2 regions of the Lactobacillus sp. A27 genome follow, and region 1 is predicted to be linked to the other one. Evidence: predicted binding sites of a transcription regulator. Region 1 holds the regulator's gene; the other holds the start of a gene.

Evidence for each region. Region 1 encodes Rex, which represses fermentation and respiration genes when NADH is low (regulators of the CRP and FNR family bind a similar motif). Its sites were predicted from a motif close to TTGTGAANTANTTCACAA; they were not measured.
Region 2: a site for Rex is predicted at 4,574-4,591, ahead of adhE (bifunctional acetaldehyde-CoA/alcohol dehydrogenase). Genes of this name have one in related genera too.

The regions. Positions count from the first base shown of each region.
Region 1 covers NZ_JAEHNT010000052.1:2,941-24,062, reverse strand. The annotation lists gene dinB (DNA polymerase IV) at 1-808, opposite strand, end outside; gene zwf (glucose-6-phosphate dehydrogenase) at 801-2,252, opposite strand; gene yajC (preprotein translocase subunit YajC) at 2,361-2,774, opposite strand; gene ruvB (Holliday junction branch migration DNA helicase RuvB) at 2,833-3,849, opposite strand; gene ruvA (Holliday junction branch migration protein RuvA) at 3,897-4,487, opposite strand; gene mutL (DNA mismatch repair endonuclease MutL) at 4,491-6,401, opposite strand; gene mutS (DNA mismatch repair protein MutS) at 6,401-8,977, opposite strand; gene groL (chaperonin GroEL) at 9,166-10,794, opposite strand; gene groES (co-chaperone GroES) at 10,847-11,131, opposite strand; gene JEM49_RS07340 (hypothetical protein) at 11,300-11,833, opposite strand; gene JEM49_RS10805 (hypothetical protein) at 12,138-12,320, shown strand; gene JEM49_RS07330 (hypothetical protein) at 12,406-12,699, opposite strand; gene JEM49_RS07325 (sucrose-specific PTS transporter subunit IIBC) at 12,837-14,786, opposite strand; gene JEM49_RS07320 (sucrose-6-phosphate hydrolase) at 15,008-16,465, shown strand; gene JEM49_RS07315 (LacI family DNA-binding transcriptional regulator) at 16,478-17,464, shown strand; gene JEM49_RS07310 (LiaF transmembrane domain-containing protein) at 17,498-18,244, opposite strand; gene JEM49_RS07305 (LytTR family DNA-binding domain-containing protein) at 18,241-18,699, opposite strand; gene JEM49_RS07300 (redox-sensing transcriptional repressor Rex) at 18,839-19,486, opposite strand; gene JEM49_RS07295 (ABC-F family ATP-binding cassette domain-containing protein) at 19,660-21,122, shown strand, end outside.
Region 2 covers NZ_JAEHNT010000109.1:587-8,104, reverse strand. The annotation lists gene glmS (glutamine--fructose-6-phosphate transaminase (isomerizing)) at 1-1,724, opposite strand, end outside; gene adhE (bifunctional acetaldehyde-CoA/alcohol dehydrogenase) at 1,919-4,543, opposite strand; gene JEM49_RS09610 (amino acid permease) at 4,857-6,230, shown strand; gene JEM49_RS09605 (DapH/DapD/GlmU-related protein) at 6,266-6,667, opposite strand; partial or broken gene JEM49_RS09600 (thioester-forming surface-anchored protein) at 6,894-7,518, shown strand, end outside.

The DNA.
Region 1 (21,122 bases):
GTTCATAAGTGCGTTCCATACCAATCGATTTACGATTTGCATCTGAATCCGCAATGACCGGGCGCAAATCAATCCCATGTGCATGCTGCGCTAAGAAGTAGCCCATCTTTTTGAACTTTTTAATTAAAACAAAATCATCAACCTGCTGCAAATCCGCACCTGTATAAATCCCCATCTCATGTAATTGTTCTTGCGTTTTAGGACCTACGCCTGGGAAATTTTCAATTTTTTGCATCCCTAAAAATTGCTTAGCTTCATCAGGCAAAATAACGGTTCTGCCAAAGGGCTTGGCATATTCTGAGCCCATTTTAGCCAAAAACTTATTATAAGAAACGCCAAAAGATGAATTCAGTCCAAGCTCTGTTCGAATTCGGCGTTGCAAGCTAATTGCTAATTGGACCGCGGATTTTTGTCCTAACTTATTATGAGTGACATCAAGATAAGCTTCATCTAAAGCAATTGATTCTACCTTATCTGTAATATCATGCATAAAAGAATGGATCTCAGCTGACACGCTCCGATATTTCTTAAAGTTAGGTCTAATAAAAACTAATTCCGACTTTGGAATCAACTTAACCGCCTTAATCGCAGGCATTGCCGAATGAACGCCGTACTTTCGAGCTATATAATTACAAGTTGCTACAACTCCATGCCCACCATTATTACGAGGATCTTGCCCGATAACTAGTGCCTTATTTTTTAATTCTGGATTTCTTTGAGTTTCAACTGAAGCGTAAAAAGCATCCATATCCAGATGTATAATCCGACGATGGATGTCGTTTTGCGGCAATAAATTTTGCTTATTCATAAATCCAATGTTCCGTTGGAGCCTCGAAGATATCGTTTGCTTCCTTTGGGCCCATTCTATATGGCAAATATTGAGCAATTTTGGCATTGCCTGCTTCATTTTCTTTTTGCCAATCAGCTTCAACAGAATCGATAAATTCCCAGTAACGTTTTAATTCGCTCCAATGGGTAAAGTTAGTTGAATCATTGACAAAAACATCATGTAAAAGCCGCTCATAGCCGTCTGGAACTTTTACCATTTCAGATTTTGAAAATTCATAGGTTAAATCTTCGCGTCTAATTCCTGGTTGATCGATCTTTTTACCATTAATAGTGATATAAATCTTGCTAGTAGGATCAATTTCAATCGTAATATTGTTGGAATGAGCTTGACCATAAGGATTATTGATATGCTTTAATACGATATCGATTCTATTCTTCTTTTCCTTAAATTCTTTACCGGTTCTAAAGTAAATCGGTACCCCAGCAATTGGGCCTTCCTTAAATTTAACTTTACCAGCTACAAAGGTCTCAGTAGTAGAATTTTCATCTACATTTGGTTCTTGTTTATAAGCAAAAGTAGTATCACTACCTAAATATTGACCGCGAACAAAATCTTTTTTCACTTCCTCTGGACTAGGAATGATCATGCCTTCAAGCAAATCCTGCTTAGCCTTGTGGACACTAGCAGAAGTTAAATCTTTAGGTTCTGGCATAGCAAGCAAAGTAATGATCTGGAAGATATGATTTTGAACCATATCACGCAAAGCGCCAGAAGTATCATAGTAACCACCACGTGCTTCCACTCCCAATCGTTCTGCCAAAGTGACTTGAATATTTTTAATGTAATCAGCTGACCAAATATTTTTGATTAAAGGATTGGTAAAACGCATTGGCATAATATTTTGAACCATTTCTTTGCCCAAATAGTGGTCAATTCTAAAGATATCATCTTCATTAAATGAAGCGGTAATTTCTTTATTTAATTTTTCGGCAGATGCCAAATCATGACCAAACGGCTTCTCTACTACGATTCGATTAAAGCCACTACCTGTTAAGCATTGGTCATTGATATGTGTAGCAATCGTACCGAAGAATCTTGGGGCCATTGCCATGTAAAAGAGACGGTTTCCATGTGCGCAATAACGATCGTCTAATTCTTGAGCTAATTTTTTCAGTGTCTCATAGTGTTCAACATTTGTAACATCATGTGATTGATAGTAAAAATGGCTAGCAAAATGCTTTAAACTATTTTCATCAACCTCATCGTGAGTTTCATGAACAGCATCACTAACTTGTTCACGTAAATATTCGTGTGACCAAGGTCTACGAGCTGTTCCAATTACGGCAAAATTATCATGAATTAAGCCTTGTTGATACAAATTAAACAAAGCTGGGTAAAGCTTACGGTGAGCTAAATCACCACTACCACCAAAAATAATCATAACTACAGGAATATTTTTCATAATACTATCCTTTTCTTTAATTTGCTTTTTTAAATCATTTCTATTTTACAACAAGCTTTTTCATGGCAAAACAAAAAGCGTCTGAATTGACGCTTTTGCTATTATTAATTATTTGTCTTCTTTAGTTTCATCTGAAGAAGCATCAGTGCTCTTATTATCTTCTTTAGCAGGTGCATCTTCAGTCTTATCTGCTGCAGGAGCATCATTTTCTTCAACTGGTGCTGCAGCAAGAATAACGCGGCGAACGGCCATTCTTTCGAAAGTTAAGTAAATACCGTCTGCATCTACTACGATAGTCTTGTCACTGTTGATCTTATCAACTTTAGCGTGCAAACCATCAACTAAAACAACGCCGTCACCCTTCTTCAACTTATCCATCATTTGCAATCTTTGTTGTTGTTGCTTCTTTTGCGGACGAATCATACCAAAGTAAGTAAAACCGATCAAAACGATAAATAAGACGATCATCATCATGTTGCTGCCACCAGCAGCGCCAGCATTTGCTAAAAATAAAGTATTCAAATCTTTCACCTCATAAAATTATTGTCTAGATATTATGTCTATTATACAGAAAATAATATTATTTATCACCTGGAACAGGAAAACCTAATTGCAAATATGCCTTGTCTGTCACCATTCGCCCACGTGGTGTAAGCAAAATAAATCCATGCTGCAACAAATAAGGCTCATAGAGTGATTCAATTGTTTCCATATCTTCACCTACATTAGCAGCCAAGGTTCTAATACCAACCGGTCCACCATTGTAGCCTTCAATCATTGTCCGTAACAAACGACGGTCAGTCTGATCTAATCCCTCGTCATCCACTTGAAGCTGCTTCAGTGCACCTTCAGTTGTGGCAAGAGAAATTGTCTTTTCACCTTTAACTTCCGCAAAATCACGAACACGTTTCAAAAGACGGTTAGCTACACGCGGCGTTCCTCGAGACCTTCGGGCTAATTCATGAGCCGCCTCAGGTGCAATTGAAGTATGGAAAACATCACTTGATCGTTGGACAATCTTTTCTAGTTCATCAATTGTGTAATACTGCATGTGTTCAACGATACCAAATCGATCTCGGAGTGGTGCAGATAATTGACCAGCCAAGGTTGTTGCCCCAATCAAAGTAAATGGTGGCAACGGCACGTGAACAGCATGTGTAGTCTGCCCTTCACCAATTACGATATCAATATAGTAGTCTTCCATTGCTGAATACAAAACTTCTTCAACAGGCTTAGCAAGACGATGAATTTCATCAATAAAAAGCACATCCCCTGGATCAAGATCTGAAAGTAGTGCTACTAAATCCCCCGCTTTTTCAATCGCAGGACCACTTGTACTCTTTAAATGCACGCCAAGTTCATTTGCAATTACAAAAGCTAAAGTTGTCTTACCTAAACCTGGTGGTCCATAAAGCAAGACATGATCTAAAGCCTCATCACGCTGTTTTGCGGCTTTAATATAAATGGACATTTCTTTTTTAACACGCTTTTGACCTAAATATTGATCCAAAGTTTGGGGTCTTAAAGACAATTCCATTTGCTCTTCTTCAGAATTTTCTACTTCACCTGAAGTTACTGCATCTTCATTTTCTGCCACCAGTTTCACTTCCTCACTTATATCAATATTTACTATTATAGCAAGATCTACTTCTTAAGCAGTAATGCTAAACCTTTTTTAATGTATTGATCGGCTGTATCTGCATTAACTTCTTCAAGCTTAGGAGTAATGCGGTCGACTTCTTTTTGAGTATAACCTAAAGCAATTAATGCTAACAAAGCATCATTCAATGCTGGCGAGATATTTCCTTGTTCTTCATCTTGACGATCAAGTCGAGCAACATAATCGCCTAGCTTGCCCTTCAAATCAAGCACAATCTGAGACGCCGTCTTTTTGCCGACACCAGGAAAACGAGTTAAATATTTTACTTCTCCCTGTTCAATTGCTTCGGCTAAAGAGTTGGCATCTTCAGCTGCCATGATTGCTAAGGCACTCTTAGGACCAATCCCACTAACGCTTAAGAGTTTAAGAAAGAGCCCCTTATCATCTTCACTTTGAAAACCATAAAGAGTAATTCCTGTATCTCTTACAATTTGTTCAATAAAGATCTTAGCTTTATCTCCCTTTTGGTAAGCAAAAGGAGTTGGGCTATATACTTTATAACCTACGCCATTTACATCGACTACGATATAACTTGGTGTAATAACTGTAACTATTCCTTCAAAATATTCGTACATTTATTATTCATCCTTCTTGAACATTTTTCTTAACTCGTTCTGACTTATCCGCACTAAAATTAACTGACCATCTGCATCATGATAAGGATCGGACGTTTTACGCAGATCCGCAATAATTTGTGCACCTTCTGCAGCGGATAAATTGATTTTACCTTTAACATTGCGTTTAGCTTCTAACGCTGCTACTCGCTTAAATAAATTTTGTGATTTACCCTTATCAAGATTCAAATAATTATCCAAAATTTCACGGATGGATTCTTCGACATGCTCATGAATCCATGTAGGATACGAACGCACAATAAAACTATTTTGACCAAATTCATCTAAATAAATGCCTAGTTGCTTAATTTGATCAATTTTATCTTTAATTTGCAAAAAATCCAAATTACCAAATTCCAACACAATCGGTGTCAGCAAACCTTGCTGCACTATTTTTTTAGAAGTAATAGTTTGATAGATTTGTTCAAATTGAAGACGGCGTCTGGCGGCCACTTGATCAATCAAATATAAGTCACCATCATTTTCAGCCAGTATATACGTATCCATTTTTCCAACATAAGCAAGGCGCGGCAAATTATTGGCTAAAGTTTCATCCCCCGTCGAAATAACTTCTTGATCTACCTTTTTATTGCTAAACGGCATCAATTTTTGTTGCAAGGCAACATTCTCATCCCAGGTTTTAGTAATGATATATTGATCATCCTCACGTGGGATATTGATATCCACATAGTTATGCGCAGTTTCTTTTTTAGGCTCCTCAACTTTTTTGGCTTCTTGTTTTACTAAAAACTCTGGCTTCTCAGCTTCTTCATGAACTTCCGGCGTCTTACGCGTTGTATTGACAACGTCTTGATTGAGGTTGAACTCTAATTGATCAACTAAAGTTTCACGTTTATTTTCTAAATTGGCAAAACCGCTACTTTGTTCAGCTTTATCTAGTAAAGCATCGCTAATGGCACCAGTGATCAGACGACTAAGTTCTTTTTCTTTAGATAAACGTACCTCTTGCTTAGTGGGATGGACGTTCACATCTACTAATAATGGATCAACATGAATAGCGATCACAACAATAGGATAATGACGCGCCGTTAATTTTGAACCGTAGCCATCCATAATGGCATTATTCAATTGAAAATTCTTGATATAACGGCCATTCAATAAGATCGAGATAAAGTTGCGCGTAGAACGAGTTAATTCCGGCTTGGACATTAATCCTGTAATCTTAAAATCACTGTCTTTTGCTTCAAAACTTTCCATTTTTTCAGCAATATGACGGCCATATACATTAGCGATCGTCTGTTTTAAATTGCCATTGCCAGTTGTTCTGAGTAAAACTTTACCCGTATTTGACAAGGTAAACGAAACTTGCGGATAACCTAAAGATAAACGGTTAATAATATCCACAATTTTCATAATTTCAGTCCGTGGACTACGTAAATACTTTAATCGCGCAGGCGTGTTAAAGAATAGGTCTCGAACTGTAATTTTAGTTCCTTTTTGTGACGCTGCATCTTCTTGGCCTTTTTTACTGCCGCCACTAAATTCTGCCTTAATCCCAATCGCATTTTCTGTGGCTGTCACAATTTCGACATGACTAACAGCGGAAATTGAAGCTAAAGCTTCACCACGAAATCCTAAAGTAGAAACCTTGAACAAATCATGCTCATTGTTAATCTTGCTTGTGGCATGCCTAGTAAATGCTAAATCTACTTGATCACGTGCAATTCCAGTTCCATTATCTTGGACTACAATTTGCTTTAATCCGGCATCAATAAAATCGACTCTAATTCTCGTTGCACCAGCATCAAGTGAATTTTCCACAAGTTCTTTAACTACACTAGCCGGACGCTCTATTACTTCACCCGCTGCAATCTGATTAGTTAAATTTTCAGATAGCTCGTGAATTTTAGCCATTACTTATCATCCTTCAAGTCCTTTTGCCAATCAGCTACCATTTGCATGATTTGCAATGGTGTCTTATCAGCTAAATAAAGATTAGAAATATCATCAAGCACATCTTGTTCCGCATCGGTCATCGGACTATTTTCACTGTCATTATCTTCAATTTCATCAGAATCCGTTGCTGGTTGGGCAAATAAATCAAGTTGCTGACTAACTGGTGCCAGTTCACTCCCCTGTGCTTCTAAGCGCTTCAATAATTTAGTTGCTTCACGTAAAACGGCACGTGGCAAGCCAGCAAGCTGTGCAACGTGGATACCATAACTTTGATCAGCAGGACCTGGCAAGATTTTATGTAAGAAAATCAACTTACCATTTTCTTCGGTCGCCCCAACGTGAATATTTTTTAAATGATCGAGTGTTTCATCAAGGCTGGTTAATTCATGATAGTGCGTAGCAAAAAGTGCCTTGGCACCAACTTTATCATGCAAGTATTTAACAATAGCACCCGCTAAGGCCATACCATCATAAGTAGCCGTACCACGTCCAATTTCGTCAAATAAAACTAGACTGCGCTTCGTAGCATATTGCAAAGCATCGTTTGCCTCGCTCATTTCCACCATGAAAGTACTTTGACCAGAAATCAAATCATCAGCTGCACCAATACGAGTAAAAATTTGATCAAAGATAGGTAAAGCTGCACTATCAGCAGGGACAAATGAACCAACTTGCGCCATAATGGCAATTAACGCCATCTGCCGCATATAAGTACTCTTACCTGACATGTTTGGTCCAGTAATCAAAAAGATATTTGTAGCAGAATCCATCTTCACATCATTAGGAATATATGAACCTGCAGTCATTACTTTTTCCACAACCGGGTGACGACCATTAACGACGTCAATATCTTGACTATCAGTGTGGAAAGATGGGCGACAATAATTGTTTTGTTCAGCAACTGTAGCGAAGCCACAATAAACATCTAAGGCAGCTAATTGATTACCCAATTTTTGCAAAGCAGGAATGTACTTCTTGACTTCATCACGCAATTGAACAAATAAATCATATTCAAGATCAGTTGAACGAGTCTGCGCCTCTAAAATTAAATTTTCATGCTCTTTCAACTCTGGAGTAATGTAGCGTTCTGCATTAGTTAAAGTTTGCTTACGAGTATAGCGATCAAGAGGCACCTTACTCTTGTTACCATTAGATACTTGAATATAGTAGCCAAAGACCTTATTGAAACCGACTTTCAAGTTGTCAATGCCTGTCTTTTGACGTTCATCAGTTTCCATCTGAACAAGCCACTTTTTACCATTGTTCATGGCATCCCGATAGCGATCGAGTTGTTTATCCACACCATCTCTAATTAATCCACCGTCTGTGGTTAAAAGTGGTGGATCTTTTACTAGAGTAGTAGAAATTAATTCAGCAACACCCTTTAAAGGATCAATTTTTTTGGCGAAATCTGTCAAAACATCACTGTCAGATTGATTAAGTGCATCAAGAATAACCGACACTGCTTGCAAAGAACGCGACAATTGCAATAATTCACGGGCATTAACATTGCCAAAGGCAATTCGTCCTGTTAAACGTTCTAGGTCATATACACCTTTTAAGGCATCAATCACATTTTCTCGGGTAAAATAGCCATCAAGTAATGCTTGAACCATTTCTTCACGATGATTAATGATATCCACATTTAACAATGGACGGGCCAACCATTGCTTGAGTAGACGACCTCCCATGGCGGTATGGGTCTTGTCTAATATCCAGAAGAGTGACCCCATCTTTTTACCGGTCTTAGCTGATGCCACTAATTCCAAATTGTTTTGTACAGTATGTGACATCTGCAAATACTGATTTACTTCATAGCTCTTAGCAATTTGTAAGTGAGCTAAGCTTCGCTTTTGCGTTGAAAGCAAGTAACCGACTAATTGACGTGTTGCCTCTTTTTCGGCTGTATTGGTCAAATTCTGTTCAACATACGAAATTTCCGCATGCTCGCCTTCAATTGGTGTAGGTGCTGAAACCGTAATATTTGCCTTGTGCATAAAGTCCTTGTTTTGTTCAGTTAATGGGCCGTTATACACAACTTCTCTTGTTCTCAAAGACAAAAGTTCATTAGAAACTGCGGCAAAGCTCTTCAAATGAGTAGAATAAATTTCACCGGTGGATAAATCACTGTAAGCTAAACCGAAGCCACTTTTAGTAGTAACTACAGAAGTTAAATAATTAGAATCCTTGGCATCATTAGGTCCTTCATTCATCATGGTACCCGGAGTTACTAGTTGAATGATGCCTCGCTTCACCATGCCTTTAGCTTTTTTAGGATCTTCAAGTTGTTCACAAAGAGCTACTTTATACCCTTTTTCAACCAAAGTATTCACATAAGTATCCACAGCCATGTGCGGAACGCCAGCCATTGGAATAGGGTTCTTGGTCTTATTTGAGCGATGTGTCAAAGTTAATTCTAGAATCTGTGCCCCTTTAACCGCATCATCTTCAAACAATTCATAAAAATCTCCGACGCGATAAAAAAGAAAGGCGTCAGGATATTGCTTCTTTATTTCATAATATTGCTCCATCATAGGAGTTGTTTTCTCAGCCATTTACGTCCCTTTCCTATTTTCATCTAGAGTGAGTTACTGTTAAGTATTATACGCTATAAAGGAAGAGAAAAGAAAAACTTCGAAGCTGAACTTTTTTCAACTTCGAAGTTTTTAATATTTATTTGTTTTTTGAAATAGAGTGAGAGTGTTGTGCTAAAAAGCTACAATTACATACCCATTCCTGGTGCGCCTGCAGGGTTACCTGCTGGTTGTACTGGCTTTGGTTCAGGAATTTCTGCAACAACAGCTTCAGTAGTAAGAAGAAGAGCAGCAATTGAAGCAGCATTTTGTAAAGCAGTACGAGTTACCTTGGTTGGGTCGATAATACCAGCGTCAACCATGTTTTCCCACTTATCAGTAGCAGCATTGTAACCAATTTCGTTTTCTTGGTGTTCAAGCTTGTCTAAGATTACTGAACCATCTTTACCAGCGTTTTCAGCAATTTGACGAACTGGTGCGCTCAAAGCTCTAAGAACAATGTTGATACCTGTTTGTTCATCAGTGGTTTCACCCTTAACTTCACGAACAGCCTTTTCAACATTTACTAAAGCTGTACCACCACCAGCAACGTAACCTTCGTCAACGGCAGCACGAGTTGAGTTCAAAGCGTCTTCAATTCTGTAACGACGTTCCTTAAGTTCAGTTTCAGTAGCAGCACCAACGTGGATAACAGCTACACCACCAGTAAGTTTTGCAAGACGTTCTTGTAACTTCTTCTTGTCGAAGTCTGAAGTTGAGTCTTCGATTTGCTTTCTGATAGTGTCAACACGTTCGTCAATAGCATCCTTTGAACCAGCACCGTCAACAATAGTAGTTGAGTCCTTGGTTACAGTGATACGACGAGCTTGACCTAATTGATCAATCTTGGTGTCCTTAAGTTCAAGACCAAGATCTTCAGTGATAACAGTACCACCAGTTAATGCAGCGATATCTTGTAATTGTGCCTTACGACGGTCACCAAAGCCAGGAGCCTTAACAGCAACAACGTTGAAAGTACCACGAATCTTGTTCAAAACAAGAGTTGGAAGAGCTTCACCAGTTACGTCGTCAGCAATGATCAATAATGACTTACCTTGTTGAACGATTTCTTGAAGTAATGGCAAGATGTCTTGGATGTTTGAAATCTTCTTGTCAGTGATCAAGATGTAAGGATTATCAAGGTCTGCTTCCATCTTGTCGTTGTCAGTTACCATGTATTGTGATAAGTAACCACGATCAAATTGCATACCTTCAACTACTGAAAGTTCAGTATTAATACCACGTGAGTCTTCAATAGTGATAACACCATCGTGACCAACCTTTTCCATAGCGTCAGCAATCAAAGCACCGACTTCTTTAGAAGCTGATGAAACAGCAGCAACGTTAGCGATTTGGTCCTTTGATTCAACCTTGTGGCTGATCTTGTGAAGTTCATCAACAGCAGCCTTAGTAGCTTTTTCGATACCGCGACGAATGCCAACTGGGTTAGCACCAGCAGTAACGTTCTTCATACCTTCACGTACGATAGCTTGAGTTAAAACAGTAGCAGTAGTAGTACCGTCACCAGCGATGTCGTTAGTCTTTTGAGCTGCTTCAGCAACTAACTTAGCACCCATGTTTTCGTAGTGGTCTTTTAATTCGATTGACTTAGCAATAGTAACACCATCGTTAGTGATGTCTGGGTTACCATAGCTTTGTTCCAAAACAACGTTTCTACCCTTAGGACCAATAGTAGTCTTAACAGTATCAGCTAACTTATCAACACCCTTTAAAAGTGAACGTCTTGCGTTTTCTGAGAATTTAATATCTTTTGCCATAGGTTATCTATGCTCCTTAATCTCGTATTTTAATTTCTAATAATTGCGTCAATTATTTTGCAATTGCTAAAATGTCTTTTTCGTGAAGAACTAAGTACTTTTCACCTTCGTATTCAACGTTGGTGCCTGAATATCTATCGTAGAGAACTACGTCGCCTTTCTTAACTGACATAGGAATTTTTTCACCGTTTGATGCGTAAGCACCTTCACCTACGGCTACAACTTCACCTTCAGTTGGCTTCTTCTTAGCGTTAGATGCTAAAACAATACCACCAACAGTCTTTTCTTCTTCATCTTTAACTTTTACGATCACGCGATCACCGATTGGTTGTAACACGTTTAGTCCCCCTTATAATTAGTTTTCTTTTTTAAAATTTTGATATCTTTATCAGTGATTAGCACTCTTATTTCTTAAGTGCTAACTTACAAATATGATAATAACCTGTTTTATTAAAAAAAGCAAGAAAAAATTAGCACTTTTTATAAAAGAGTGCTAATTTTATTTTTAATTAAAAACTACAGTTAGTAAACCTTCAATAATGCCAGAGGTTAATCCCATCGCATAATATTGCTTATATGCATCCCAAAAGCTATTACATTCCCCTTTATCTTTACCATCAACGAAATAATATTTACCATTTTTCTTATTTCTAATGGTTTTAAGCAAAGCATAAAAGATTGCCAAAAATGCCATCAAAACAAAAAGAATAATCGGAAAGAAATAGCCAATAATATTTTGAAAATTATATGCCATCCCTGCTGCAATTACGATTAGCAAGTAAATTACGGCAACCAGTGGATTGCAAATTAAACGTGGTGGCTTCACTTTCATGGATAATAAGATTGAAAAAAGCAGTGGCAAAATCAGAATAATTAATAAGGTCAGTGCATACACATTGTTAATATCTTTTACTTGGTTAGCAAAAGCATGATCTATCTTGCCCCAAAACATGCATAATAGACCAACTACCCAATAAACAGCAGTCATGATCCAAGTGATTTTTAGTGTTTCATTTTTCTTCTTTTTCATTCTCATCATCTCCCCTTTAATTAGCCAAAATTATAGCATGTTGTTAAGGTGTAACACTACTAATAATCAAAATTTAATCAACTCACATCTTTACTCTATTTCAGCATAAAAATCCAATTAGTTGGAATCTTTTGGTCAAATCAGCAAAAGAATTAAGTTAATTAGATTCTTGTTTTAAATAGACATACTAAAAAGCCCGCATATGCGAGCTTTTTGTCTTGTTCGTCTTCCTTTACAAACTAACTTTCGATATAATTACTTTCGCAGAAAGTTTTATGAGCAGTGGTTGTTTTACCTACTGGAGGTGAGGCCTATGGTCAATAAACTAGAGAAAGGGTTCAACCATGTCGGTTTACGATTGCATTTCTTTGATGCTTTTGTTTGGGATGTTTGTGTTGGCGTTGCTGACCTACATCGATCATCACGACAAAAAATAAAAACGCCGCTCAATTTGATAACTTTGGAAGAGTTATTGAGCAACGTTTCTGACGTCTAAATAATATCGACCACCGCTCTTAAAGCGGGCTGCAAAGGAGATCATTGTGTCTCCTTTTTCTTTACTTAAATTATAGCATATTTTACTAGTTACTATTATCAATTCCACCTAATCTAGCATATTTATAAATGACCGCAGAATTTTTATGTACAAAATCCTCAAAAGAAGCAATTTGCTCATTGCTAAACCACTCATTATAAAGCCACTTATAACTAGGAAGTGTAATTCTAGCTTCTCTAAACCCATTTTCTATTGGCTGTTCGAAATTAATTAAAACAGTATTATCTGGTTTAATTTCCGAATGAGTAACTATTGTTTCATCAGGCAATTCAATGTATGGATATAGCATTTCCTCACCTTTTCCTGTAAGTAAAACCATTATTTTTCTCCTTTCATTTTACCTATCCAACTATTAATTACGCAAAAAAGACACCAAGAAATGATCTTTCTTAGTGTCTTCTTTATTTTATCTATCGTTCTAACTTTTTTGTTTTCTAGAGAAGAGTAAATTAATGATTAATTATGAGCTGTCACAGCGATCAACTTATCACCGTGCTTGTCGCTAGCGTCAGTAATGCGTTGAACATTTGCGTAGTTAGCAGTGTTAGTGATGACTACCATAACAGTAGTGTCGTAGCCTGCCTTCTTCACAGCATCAAGGTCAACTGTACCAAGCTTATCGCCCTTTTCAACTCTTTGACCTTGTTTTACAAAGCTTTCGAAGTGTTCACCCTTAAGGTTTACAGTATCAAGACCGATGTGGATTAAAACTTCAGCACCATCATCTGACTTAATACCATATGCGTGCTTAGTTTCATAAGCAATAGTTACAGTACCAGTAACTGGTGAGTAAATTGTGCCATCACTAGGGATAACAGCGGCACCGTCACCCATCAACTTAGCTGAGAATACTTGATCATTAACCTTAGTTAAGCTTTCTGGAGTACCGTCAACTGGTGAAGCAATAACTTCATCCTTTAATGATAATTGTTCTTTTGAAACTTTTTCTGCTTTTTGATTTTCTTCAGCTTGAGTAGTTGCGTCATTTACTGGTACGTCTTGACTTGCAACTTCTTCCTTCAAGTGACCCTTACCGTAAACATAAGTAAGAATGAATGCAACTGCAAAACTGATTGCTACAGAAACAATCCACATTGGAATAGTCTTTGGATAAATTGAAAGGAATCCAAGGAAACCAGCTGAACCAAGGGCAGCTGCAGTTACGTGCATTGCACCAGCAAATGCGGCAGCAACACCTGAACCGATCAAAGCACAGAAGAATGGGAACTTGTACTTCAAGTTAACACCGAAAAGTGCTGGTTCAGTAATACCAAGAAGTGCTGAAACACCTGATGAACTTGCTAAACCCTTCATCTTTTCGTTCTTAGTTAAGAAGTAAACTGCGAAAGTTGCGGCACCTTGAGCAACGTTAGCCATACATGCGGTAACAAAGATAAAGTCACCAGAACTTGCTGGATTCTTAGCAAAGGCTGCCAAAAGTTGAGTTTCAACAGCTGGGAAACTTTGGTGAAGGCCAGTAGTAACAATTGCTGAATAAGTCAAACCAAAGACACCCATACCAAAGGCACCAGTAGTGTTGTAAAGCCATACGATTGCATTAGTAATAGCGTCTGAGATACCCTTGAAGACTGGTCCAATAATTACAAAAGTAAGGAAACCAGTAATCATAATTGAAAGAAGTGGTGTAAAGGTAAAGTCAACTGCAGACGGAAGCCATTTGTGGAATCTCTTTTCCAAAATTGATAATACCCAAACTGATACTAAGACAGGAATAACTTGGTATTGGTAGTTAGTTTGTGCAACATGTAAACCAAAGATATCCCAAAACTTAGTAGCACCACCCAAGTTAGGTGTGGTCATAATCATACCGATTGCAGCACCCAAGAATTGGTTAGCTCCAAACCTTTTAGCCGCCGACATACCTACCAGAATTGGCATAAAGATAAATGGAGCAGCTGACATGACTTGGATCATGTTAGAAAGGCCGGCAATATTAGGTGCCATTTGAACAACTGACTTAGAACCAAATAGTCCTGGTGAAGTCAAGAAGTTGTTCAAAGCCATCAACAAACCACCAGCAACTAAGGCTGGAATGATTGGAACAAAGATGTCAGACAAAAGTTTAATGAAATCCATTACTGGATTCTTCTTTTTACCTTCTGCAGCAACCTTCTTCAAATCATCGGTTGATAATTCTTTCAAGCCAGTGATCTTAATGAATTCATCATAAACATCATTAACATCTCCTGGCCCAATAATTACTTGATATTGACCATTGGTCTTAAAAGTACCTTTAACATCTGAATCATTATCCAATGCCTTTTGGTCAACCTTTGAATCATCTTTTAAAACTAAACGCAAACGAGTAGCACAGTGTGCACCAGCAATAATATTATCGCGGCCCACATCTTTAATTACTCGTTCAGCCACCTTTTTGTGGTCCATATTTGTTTCCTCCTATGTAAACGCTTTATTTTTAATTCACTAACTATGATAACGCATTCATGAAATATGTCAATCGTTTGACAGAAATTTCTTTATTTATTTTACAGACTTATGACTTAATAAGCCAATTTTGCTGATATAAAATATGATAAACGTTTGACACATTTTTTATTATCTACTAAAATACAAATGAAAGATAACGCTTACACGGAGGCAAAATTATGGAATGGACAAGAGAAAAACGTTATTTACCTTATAGTAAATGGGATGCAGAGACCTTACTTGACTTACAAGCAGAGGCCGCAAATTCCGCTTATCAAATGCATTACCATTTACACCCTATTTCAGGTTTAGTTAATGATCCAAATGGATTTTCTTATTTTAATGGTGAATATCACCTGTTTTATCAATCATATCCGTTTGGTTCTGTTCACGGTTTAAAATCATGGGTCCACTTCAAGTCTCAAGACTTAGTTCACTGGATCAATCTCGGCTTAGCTGTTAAGCCTGACAGCATGGCAGATTCACACGGTGCCTACTCAGGTTCTGCTCGTGAAATCGACGGCAAATTATTCTTAATGTACACAGGTAATCACCGTGATGAAAACTGGGTTCGCACTCCTTACCAAATTGGTGCTTGGATGGATAAAGATGGTGTCGTCAAAGACAAAACTGTTTTATTCAAGAATCCTGATCACATCACTGAACATTTCCGCGATCCTCAAATTCTTAAGGAAAATGACACTTACTATGCGATTTTAGGTGCACAAGACAAAGCTGAAAAACACGGTCATATTGATGTTTGGAAATCTAAGGATCTTAAGAATTGGGAAGAATTAGGCTTCTTAAACTTATCAGATCACGATTTAGGCTACATGATTGAATGTCCTAACATTGTTCGCGTCGGCGGTAAAGTCGTAGTCATTTTCTGCCCTCAAGGTTTAGATAAAAAGATTGCAGACTATGATGATATTTACCCTAACATGTATGTGATTGCCGATGACATTGATTTTGAAAATCACCGTTTAATCAACCCAGGTCCTTTACACAACCTCGACGAAGGCTTCGATGTTTATGCTACACAAGCATTTAACGCCCCTGATGGTACTGCATACGAAGTTAGCTGGGTTGGTTTGCCTGATACCACTTACCCAACCGATGATGAAAATTGGGCTAACTGCTTAAGCCAAGTTAAGAAGTTGAGTATTCATGATGGCAAACTAATTCAAGAACCAGTTGAAACTATCAAGTCATTACGCAGAAATGAAGAAAAAGTTAGTGGTAAGACAATAAAAGAAAATACTACCGGCCAATATGAATTAAAGTTAAATATTTCAGCTAACCAAACTGGCACTTTGCGCCTTGCTGCTAACGATGATTTAAGCGAAAGCTTGCAAATCAAGTTTGATACCAACGATGGAAAATTAACTTTGGATCGTGCTCAGGCTGGGAAGAAAGTAGCAGTTGATTATGGCACCACTAGATCTACTAGCTTTACTCCACACGAAGACTTAAAACTTGATATTTTTGTCGATCACTCATTAGTAGAAATTTTCGTTAACGGTGGCGAACATGTTCTAACTGGCAGATTTTTCACTGATCCAGTTAACCAACGAATTAAATTTGATCAAGATACAAATTATCAAGGAACTTTCTACAATATGGAAATGATCCTTTAATAAGGTGATATTATGGCAGTAAAATTGACAGATGTTGCACAAAAAGCTGGTGTTTCAGTAACAACTGTCTCTCGAGTAATTAATAATCATGGCTATTTAAGCGATAAAACCAAACATAAAGTTTTCACAGCTATGAAAGAATTAAATTATCAACCTAATTCCCTTGCTCGATCACTTCAAGGCAAAAAAATGAAATTAATTGGATTGATTTTCCCAGAAATAACCAATCCATTTTTTGCGGAACTAATACAAGATATCGAAAGCATTTTATTTGAAAAGGGATATAAGATAATCCTTTGTAATGCTCAAAGAGATAAAGAAAAAGAACGTGCCTACCTAAAAATGCTCTTAGCCAACCAGGTTGATGGTATTATTGCCGGAGCTCATAATTTAGGAATCGAAGAATATCAAGAATTAGGATTGCCGATTGTTTCTTTTGATCGTAAATTATCCGAAAATGTACCTATTGTCAGTTGTGATAATTATCAAGGAATCAAATTAGCAGTACATGATTTAATTCAAAGTGGTTGTCATAAAATTTTCTTTTTAGGAAATAAACAATTAAAAGGTAACCCCACAGACCAAAGATTAAAGGCCTATTTAAACGAAGCAGAAAATTTAAATTTTACTCCCCACATTCGTTCAGTAGCATTTTCTGATTCTACATTATTGAAAAATATAACTATTCACGAAATGCTGCAAAATGATCATCCTGATGGTGTTGTTTGCACAGATGATTTAACCGCAATCTTAGTTTTACAAGAAGCACGAAAGTTAGGATTAAAAGTACCTGAAGATTTAAAAGTAATTGGCTTTGATGGTACTAAACAAATTCAAACTTACCATTCTGAATTATCAACAATTGCTCAACCCATCAATGATATAGCCATTTTGTTAGTTAAACTTTTGCTTCAAAGAATTAGTGATCCTAATAAAGAACTTAACAAAAAGCATTACATCTTACCTGTTAAATTAATTAAAAGTTTAACAACCGCATGAAAATAAGGCTTGGAGATTTCCAAGCCTTATTTTTTAGACATATTCTATTTTGATATCACTCATGCTCGAACGACCTTGAATAATTAAAGTTGGTCCACCACCGTTAGACGTACCATCAATTTCAAAATCACCTGACATGAAAGTAGATGCCATGTTGCTTTCTACCTGCCATGATAATGGTAAATAGATCGTCAAATCTGTCATTGTTATATTGACATTCATTGTCACTGTTTCATTTGCTGCCTGAGCATCATCTAAGTATAAGTTAACATCACTCATTTTAGCATTCACATCAATTGTCTCTAGTGCTTTAGAATGAATATAACGAGAAGTGTCTGACATAGTTTGATCAACTACTACATGAGAACCTTGTTCTTTGCTTACTGTATCAGTAAAGATATGATCTGTAAGATTTTCTCTTTTGTCCCTAAAGTTTTTAATTTTCTTATTTGCATAAACCACCGTATGAAATCGATTGCGAAAAATAATCCCCAATCCAATTGAAATTAGGACTGCTGCAAGTAAAATAGTCCACGGTACTAACCGAGTAATATGTAGTGGTTCAGCGAAAATCATTAAAATGAACGCAACGGAAAAGACACTCTCAGTGATCCGCCGATTAATTAATCCATCTAATAAACTGATTGCAAAAATCACTGTCCCAATCGCAGCCCAGAACCCTAGTCTGTAAGTCCAAATCCCCATTTGGTTTAAAACTACAAACAATGCACAGGCAATAAAGAAGAGGCCCCAAAAAGCTCGTCCCAATTTACCTCTCATTGAAAATTCCTTCTTTCTTCTAAACGATTACGCAAATCACGATAATAATGCCGCGATACATAGACCGTTTTATATGATTCTTCAAATTTAATCTGACAGTTAGAAATCGAACGTGTAATGGCATATATTTTATCCAAATTCAAAATAGTAGATTTAGCTACTCGCATAAAATTGCCGCCCAATATATCTTCTAACTCATACAATTTGTATTTAACTTGATAAGCATTTTTCGTCGTATGAGCCATGACGATCTTACTGTCAGTTTCAAAGAAAAGGATGTCGCTTAAATTCAAATAATAAGAAACATCATCTTTGATAGCTTCGATCTGCTCAAGATTAGGCGTTTGTTTCTGCAAGGCATGATACAATTGTTCAATTTCTGGCGTTAATTCCGAAGCATTAATAACTATTTCTGTCTCCTTTTGATTAGGATCAATATTTAATTTTACCTTCAAGCTTCATCCCTCCCTTCGACTTAACTATATTAAACTAAGAATCTTGCGTGAAAACTAGCTATTTAGACTAAGTGGTCAATTTTCATGACTAAGAGGTAAAAAAAGACTACCTTTCATTTAGAAAAGTAGTCTTTTAAGATTATAATTCATCGTTCTTTTGCTTTTCAGAATCTAAAAAGTAAATCAATGTTTGCAATTCTGTTGCCAAATCTACATTTTGCACTCTTACACTTGCAGGAGCAGATAATCTAATCGGTGTAAAGTTCATAATTCCCTTAACTCCCGCATCTACCATTTCATCAGTAGTCTTTTGGGCAGCGGTTGAAGGAACAGTTAAAATAGCAATTGAAATTTGTTGATCACTTAATTGCTGCTTTAAATCTTTCATATCGTAAACAGGAACGCCGCTTAGAATACGACCTGTAATTTTTTTATTAATATCAAAAGCACAAGAAATTCTAATATTGTTGCTTCGCTTAAAATTGTAATTAAGTAACGCTCTTCCCAAGTTACCAACACCAACTAAAGCAACGTTTGTCAATGTATCTTGATTTAAAATCTTTTTGAAAAAGCTCAGCAAATTCTTTACATCATAACCATATCCGCGCTTACCTAAAGCACCAAAATATGAGAAATCTCTTCTAATCGAAGCACTGTCAACTTGAACTGCCTCAGATAGTTCAGTGGAAGAAACCTTATCCTTGCCTTCTTCATTTAAAATGATCAAATAACGATAATATAAAGGTAGTCTTTTTGCTGTTGCTTTTGGAATTTTTATTCTATCCATAATAGAAGCCCCCAACTGTATTTCATGTTTGTGAATGCACAATCAAGCATATCTATCATACCTGTTAACATGGTGTTTGTCCAAATATATTTTTCACAAAGATTATTTTTCACATGTATTTAGTATTCGATCACTTTCTACCATATGGTAGAATAATGGTTAGGTGAAAAATTATGATTATTGCACAAGGACACGATTTAGAACAACAATTTGGTGCCAACACTTTATTTAAAAATGTTACTTTTTCAATCGATTCTAATGCCCGAATCGGTTTAGTTGGTCCCAACGGGGTCGGTAAAACTACCCTATTAAAAATTATGACAGGCGAGCAAGAACCAACTCACGGTGAATTCACTGTTAACAAGGGCATTGATGTAGGTTACATTGCTCAGGAAAATGCATTAAACGAAGACAAGACCATTTGGGATGAAATGGAATCTGTTTTTGCACCCTTAATAAAGGAAGCAAAAAGTTTAACTCACATGCAAGAACAAATTGCGGAACATCCCCAAGACCAGGAACTGCTTAAGCAATATGACCAAAAGCAATTTGCTTTTGAACAAAAAGGCGGTTATACCTACCAATCAGATATTAAGAGTATCCTGAATGGTTTCAAGTTTCCAGAAAATACTTGGCAAAAGAAGATTGGCAGCCTTTCTGGCGGTGAAAAGACTAGATTAGCTTTCGTAAAGTTGCTTCTGCGTAAGCCCGCATTGCTTTTGCTAGACGAACCTACCAACTACCTTGACTTGGATACGCTTGATTGGTTGGAAGGCTTTTTGAAGAACTATAGCGGTGCAATTTTGGTTGTATCCCACGACCAGTACTTCTTAGATCATTTGGCAACTCAAATCTTCGAATTGCAATTTGGTAAATTAACTCCATTTAAGGGTAATTATTCTGCTTACGTAATGCAGCGTGAACAACGTGATAAAGATCAAGAGGCAGCATATGAAAAGCAACAGGCCGAGATCAAAAAAGACGAAGAATTTATTCAAAAGAATTTAGTAAGAGCTACTACTACCAAACGTGCTCAGAGTCGTCGTAAAAAGCTTGAAAAAATCGAACGAATCAAGCCACCAAAGCATAAGAACAAGGTTCGAATTCACTTTAATAGCGAGCGCCCTTCTGGTAAGGAAGTTTTAATTCTTAACGATTTAACTATTGGCTATCCAGACAAAACAATGGTTAGTGATATTTCCTTCCAAATTAATAAAGGTGATCGTGTAGCTATTATTGGACCAAATGGTATCGGTAAATCTACATTACTTAAAACCATTATGAAACAATTGCAGCCTAAAGGTGGTTCCATTAAATACGGCGCATCTTTAGACATCGGGTATTATGATCAGGAATTGCAAAGACTTGATCCTTCTAAGACCGTTTTGGACACTGTTTGGGATCGTCATAAGACAATGCCAGAACGTGATGTTCGTTCAATCTTGGCCAGTTTTCTTTTTACTGCTAAAGATATTGATAAAACTGTCGGACAACTATCCGGTGGTCAAAAAGCCAGATTAACTTTAACAGTTCTTTCTCTTGAACACGATAACTTCTTGTTGATGGACGAACCTACCAACCACTTGGATATTGAAGCAAAAGAAGTGCTTGAAAAAGCACTAAAAGACTTCGATGG
Region 2 (7,518 bases), on a different contig from region 1:
GCAGGTACAACTGTCAAAAGTGCTGACATGTAGTAGTTAATTTCTGGCAAAACAATGTCATCGCCTTCGCGAGCAAAGTCCTTACCAACAATAGTAATTACACTAGCACCACGAGAAACAACTTCTTGAATGTTACCACGAGTAAGATCAGCAGTAACTGGATCATTAATCAAAGCAACTACCGGAGTACCCTTTTCAATTAATGAAATAGTACCGTGCTTAAGTTCTGCCGCTGCAAAACCTTCAGTTTGGATGTATGAAACTTCCTTCAACTTAAGAGCAGCTTCAAGAGCAACAGCATAGTCAATACCACGACCAATGTAGAATGCATTTCTTGATTTAATCAAGTAGTCATCTGCAAGCTTCTTGATCTTTTCCTTACCGTCAACGATTTGTTGGATGCCTTCTGCAGCCATTGCCAAATCTTGACGCAAGTCCCAATCCTTAGCATTTTCATTATTCAACTTTTCACCAAGAGCCTTAGCAAGAACAGCTTGTAAAGCAATCTGAGCGGTGTAAGCCTTAGTTGAAGCAACGGCAATTTCAGGGCCAGCACCCAAGAGCATTGTGTAAGTAGCTTCACGAGAAAGAGTTGAACCTTCTACGTTAGTCATAGTTAAGCTTGGAATGCCACGCTTGTTAACTTCCTTCAAAACAACACGTGAGTCAGCAGTTTCACCTGATTGAGTCAAGAAGATGAAGAATGGGTGCTTGCTCATCATTGGGAAGTGGTAGCCAGCTTCTGAAGCCAAACCAACTTCGGTTGGAATACCAGTGTAATGTTCAAAGAGAGTCTTACCAACTAAGCCTGCATGGTAACTAGTACCGGCAGCAAAGATGTATAAACGGTCTGCCTTAGAAATAGCATCAAGAATATCTTGATCAACCTTTGGTTCACCATTTTCATCAAGGTAGTTTTGTGACATGTGACGCATTACGCCAGGTTGTTCATCAATTTCCTTAAGCATGTAGAATTCGTAAGCACCCTTTGAAGCTGCGTTTGGATCAATGTTCAAAACGTGAGGTTCACGGTCAACTTTTTTACCATCAACAGTTTCAATAGTGTAAGAATCCTTAGTAATGTCACCAACATCCCCATCGTGCAAATCAACGAAAGTCTTAGTTTGGTCCATTACTGAAATAGCATCTGAAGCAATGATGTTAAAACCATCACCGATACCAAGCATCATTGGTGACTTGTTCTTAGCGATAAAGACATGATCTGGTTCAGTATTATCAACAAGCAAGAATGCGTATGAACCCTTAACAAGCTTCAAAGCCTCCTTAAATGCTGAAAAGCCATCCAAATTCTTGTCGCGTGCAATCTTACCGATTAATTGTACAACCACTTCAGTATCAGTATCTGAGTGGAAGTGTACGCCTTGTAAGTACTTTCCCTTCAATTCAGCGAAGTTTTCAATCACACCGTTGTGAACCAAGTAGAAACGCTTAGTTTCATCAAAGTGAGGGTGAGCATTGTCAACAGTTGGCTTACCGTGAGTAGCCCAACGGGTATGACCAATACCTACCAAACCTTGTTCATCTGGAGTCAACTTTTCTTTTAAGTTTGAAATACGGCCAACAGCCTTAGTCAAATATTCATTTCCATTTAAATCATTCAAGTAAATACCAGCTGAATCATAGCCACGGTATTCCAAATTTGTTAATCCGCTTAAAATAATTTCTCTTGCTGGTTTACCAACAACCCCAACAATTCCACACATAAATTTTTCTCCTTTGGTCTAGTTCACTTTCTGACAGTGGACTAGTTTGATTTCATTGTTACAGTTGCAATAATATTCTTTTTTGCCAAAGCGGTCAAGTGATTATTATCGAAATTGGTATAATCGATTTTAGAGCAAAAAAACAGCGGTCAGTTTTAATATACTGATCGCCATTTTGTATGTGTAAATTTAAATTACTTAGTCTTAATATCCTTACCTTCAAAGCTGTCTCTTATCAATTGAGCAATTTGACTAATTAATGGAGCAACTGGGTTAGTTACAGTATTTTGGTCGCCGTAAGCTTCAACAGCTAATTGGTCAACCTTCTTATTGAATTCATTTTCATCAACACCGTAATCCTTGTATGCCATCTTGATACCAACTGATTGAGCTAAATCGATAATCTTTTGAACTAATTCTTCAATCAATTCAGCATCGCTTGAACCGGTCAAACCGATAGCTCTAGCAATTTCTGCGTAATCCTTGTCAGCACGGTAAACTGAGTAATGAGGCCACATAGCAAGCTTTTCTGGACGCTTAGCATTGAAGCGGATAACTTGTGGTAAAGCAATAGCATCGCTGACACCACTTGGAATATCAAAGGTTGAACCAACAGTGTGGGCAATTGAGTGTTCCAAGCCAAGGAATGCGTTTGAGTATGCCATACCAGCAATAGTAGCTGCATCGTGCATCTTCTTGCGAGCATCAAGATCACCATCATATGACTTCTTCAAGTTAGCGAAGATGATCTTAATAGCTTCAAGTGACCAACCACGAGTAAAGTCAGTAGCCATAGTTGAAACGTAACTTTCGATTGCGTGACCTAAAGCTTCAAAGCCTGACCAAGCAATCAAGCGTTTGGGCAATTTTTGTACGAATTGGTCATCAACAATAGAAACATCTGGGGTCAAAGCATAGTCACAAAGGGTGTGCTTAATACCAGTCTTAGCATCGCTAATGACAGCGATTGGTGAAACTTCTGAACCAGTACCTGAAGTGGTTGGAATACATACAAGTTGAACGCCGTTAATCTTTGGGAAGCGAACTACTCTTTTTCTGATATCCAAAAACTTTTGATAAGCTTCTTCAAACTTCATTTCTGGATTTTCGTAGAATAAACGCATTACCTTAGCAGCGTCCATGACTGAACCACCACCGATGGCGATGACAACGTCTGGTTTAAAGATGTTCATTCTGTGAACCCCATCTTTAATGACGTCGGTGCTTGGATCAAGCGTTACGGCCTTGAAGACTTCGTATTCTTTTTGACCACGACGCTTAGAGATAATGTCGGTAATTTCATCGGCAAAGCCTTGGTCAGCTACGCCTTCATCAGTAACGATGAAGAAACGGTTAACGTTTGGCATGTGACGTAAGTAGTTAGCTGCGTTGTGTTCGAAGTAGGTCTTAGAAGGAACCTTTACCCATTGCATGTTGTCACGACGCTTGGCAACAGTTTTAATGTTAAGCAAATCGCGAGCACCAATGTTGTGTGAGAAGGTGTTGGCACCATATGAACCAGTACCCAAGGTAAGTGATGGCAACATATTGTTGTAAAGGTCACCGATACCACCAAAAGCAGCTGGTGAGTTAACCAAGATACGGCATGCATCCATCTTCATTGAGAATTCTTTGATTACTTTTTGATCACTTGAGTGAAGTCCAGCAGTGTGACCACGACCACCGTAATCAAGCAATTCTGAACAAATTCTGAAAGCATCATCATGATCTTTAGCACGGTATAAAGTGAAGACTGGTGAAAGCTTTTCAGCTGAAAGTGGGAATTTTCTACCAACGCCCTTGTATTCAGCAACAATAACCTTGGTCTCCTTTGGTACATCAACGCCGCAGAGCTTAGCAATTTCATAAGCTGACTTACCAGCTACAGGACCTGCAACAGTACCACGTCTTGGATCGATGAAGTGTTCTTCAAACTTCTTAATTTCTTCTTTGCTCAAGAAGTAGCAGCTCCACTTCTTGAATTCTTCCTTAACTCGGTCGTAGATTTCATCATCTACAACAACTGAGTTTTCAGAGGCACAAACCATACCGTTATCGAAGTTCTTTGACAAAACAATGTCGTAAACGGCACGGTCAATATTAGCAGTCTTTTCAATGTAGGATGGGCCGTTACCAGGACCAACACCGATGGCTGGCTTACCTGATGAATATGCGGCCTTAACCATACCAGGACCACCTGTAGCTAAAATGGTTTGAACACCTGGGTTATTCATTAAATCAGTAGTAGCATCCAAACTTGGTTCTTCAATCCATTGAATTGCATCTTTTGGAGCACCCGCAGCAACGGCTGCAGCTTGAATGATCTTACCAGTTTCTACACAACACTTTTGAGCTTGTGGGTGGAAGCCGAAAATAATAGTATTTCTAGTCTTTAAAGCAAGCATAGCTTTGAAGATAACAGTTGAAGTTGGGTTAGTTACTGGAGTAACACCGGCAATAACACCTTTAGGTTCAGCAATCTTGGTTAAACCTAATTCCTTGTCTTCCTCAATTACGCCAACAGTCTTTTCGTGACGTAAACTATTCCAAATATTTTCACTAGCGTACATGTTCTTAGTAGTTTTGTCTTCTACTACACCACGCTTAGTTTCTTCAACAGCCATCTTAGCTAGTGGGTAAGCATTTTGTTCACCTGCAGTAGCAACTGCTTCACAGATCTTATCAACTTGTTCTTGTGTGAAGTTAGCCATTTGGTCTAATGCAACATGTGATCTTTTTACTAAATTATCAACCATGTCGTAAATTTGCTTTTTCTTCTCTTCCTCTGTTTGAGTCTCTTTTGGTTGTGTCTTAGCCATTATTTTATTACCTCTAAGATCTACTAATTCTTGTGAACTAATTTACAATGTCAACTATAGCACAATAAATTTAAAAGTAAACGCCATAATTTCCGTAATTCACTAGTGAACAAGCATAAAAAATCACTCTATAATTTACTCTCAGACTAATGAAAGCGGTTGCTGTTTTTACTAGTTTGTGAATTAACAAACATATTAATTTATATTATTCTTCTGAATTTTTTAAAAGCTTTCCTATAATCACTGGTGCTCGATTGCAAAAATGATAAAATATTAAGTACATGTGAGAAAACTGAGAATATGGGGGAAATATATGAGTGAGAAAAAATCAGAGACTAGTTCTGGATATAAAAGAACCCTAAGCAATGCTCACATTCAATTAATTGCTTTGGGAGGAACAATCGGAACCGGTCTTTTTCTAGGTGTCGGTGACAGTATTCATAGGGCCGGGCCTAGCGTTATCTTGATCTATATCATTGTAGGTATTTTCCTATTCTTGCTTATGCGAGCCTTAGGCGAAATGATTATGTCTGACCTTCATAAACACACTTACATTGATTTTATCGAACAATATCTCGGTAAAAATATCGGATTTATTACCGGATATCTTTATTGGATTAGTTGGATCACTTTAGGAATGGCAGAAACAACTGCCTTAGGAATTTATTTTGAATATTGGTTTCCCAATTTAAAACCATGGATTCCAGGATTAATTACAATTGCCATTTTGTTGATCATCAATCTAATTTCAGCTCGTGTTTTTGGTAATTTGGAATTCAGTTTTGCCATTATCAAAATCGTGACAGTAGTTGCTTTTGTTTTATTGATCGCTTATCTATTAATCACTGGTGGTAAAACATCATTTGGTCCTGTTGCCTTTGCCAACTTAGATGATCACGGTGGTTTCTTTGCTAGAGGTACTAAAGGATTTTTGCAAGGTTTCCAAATGGTTATCTTTAGTTTTATTGGAGTTGAACTTATTGGTTTAACTGCTGCGGAAGCCCAAAATCCTAAAACTACCTTAAAGCGAGCAATTAATCAGTTACCTGTTCGTATCATTTTGTTTTATGTAATGGCAATCTTAGGTATTTTACTAGTGATCCCTTGGTCAAAAGTAGCAACTAACTCCAGTCCATTTGTTCAAGCACTTGGAGCTACGGGAATTAGAAATGCGAGTTTAATCATTAACTTCGTTGTAATTTCTGCGGCGGTTTCATCTACCAATAGTTTTTTATACAGTGCGGGACGACTTTTGTTCTCAGTTACTTTCCACGGCAAAGGCAAGTGGAATCAAACTTTTGGTCACCTATCCAGACGGCAGTTGCCACAAAATGCTTTAATTTTGTCAGCATTATTTATGGCCTGCGCACCACTGATTACCTTGATTATCGGCGATCAAGCCTTTAACTTTATTTCATCTACTTCAACAAGTATGTTCTTGATCATCTGGTGCTTAATGGTTTTGACTCACATTGCTTACAGAAGAAAAACACCTGAAAATAAGTTAAATGACTTCAAAATGCCTGGCTTCCCTTACGTTGATTATTTGATTCTATTGTTCTTCGTATTGATGATCATCTTACTTTTGATTTTACCAAGCTACCGCATCCCAATGATTTCAGCTATCGTTACTTTCATCATCTTGTACTTAATCTCCAAACTATGGGGTGACAAAAAAGAAGCTTAAAAAAAGACGCGACAATGTTGCGTTTTTTTATTCGTCTATTTTTTGATAATTTTTGCAGGTACGCCAGCAACTACTGTGTTTTTCGGCACATCCTTAGTAACCACTGCTCCAGCAGCTATTACAGCATTTTCACCCACAATTACGCCTGGACAAATGGTAGCCCTGGCACCGATCCAGACATTTTTCTTGATAAGTACTGGCTTTAATTCGAGTTCTTTTCTCTGCTTAGGTTTTAAGCCGTGGTTAACGGAAAGAAGATATGCACCTGGTCCAATTAAAACATCGTCTTCAATGGTGATGCCACCTAAGTCAACCATCATCACATTGGAGTTAATAAAGACGCGTTCACCTATTTTGATGTTGTGGCCGTAATCCGTGTAAAATGGCAATCTAATTTCTGTACTCTTGGGGATTTTTTGTCCTGTGATTTCACTGATTAATTACCGCGCTTCACATTCATAATGACGCTGCGCGTTCAAGTTCTGCAACAAACGCTGATTTTGTTCGACAATTTGGCTCAGATCATTTATATGATCTGAGTTTTTTTATTTATTACACAATTTTTTAAAATATTAGTGGATTTATTAAATAATGAGTGTTATTATTGAAACTGAAATTTAGGTAAGCTAATTCAATTTTTAATTTGTGAAAGGAGGCGGCAATATGCAAACTAGAAAAAATGCTGTTTTATTAGCATTTATGATGATTTTGACTAGTTTACTATTGCTAGTAAGTTTATCTGCAAATATTACTCATGCTGCAGAAAAGGGGTCTACTTTAAACGGGCAGACACAGCAGTTTAATAAAGGTGAAGGAAACCCCAATTCGAAAGATTCGAAATCTGATTCAGAAGAAGCTACTCCAAGTAAAAGAACTAATTCTGAAGATAATTCTACTACTCAATCAAATCAGACGGCCACTGTAACGATTAATAAAATCGCTTCTGATACCCAGAAACAATTGGCCGGTGCTCATCTTCAAATTTGGGAGAATGGCAAGCTAGTACAAGACTTTACTACTACTGGTGAGGCAAGTGTGTTCAATCTGCCTAAAGGAGAATATACAATTAAAGAAGTATCGGCTCCTAAAGGATATGATGTAGCAAAAGCAAAGCCATTTACGGTTGCTGATGAAAATATTACTACTATTGGTACTACTGTAGGAGCTGGTACAGGTAAGACAGGTAATAAGATTTACATCGATTCTGGAAAAGAAGAAATTTATATCTATGGTCAAAATGGTCGAAAGGACTTAGGATATTGTTTCAATGCTCAAAAACATTATCCTG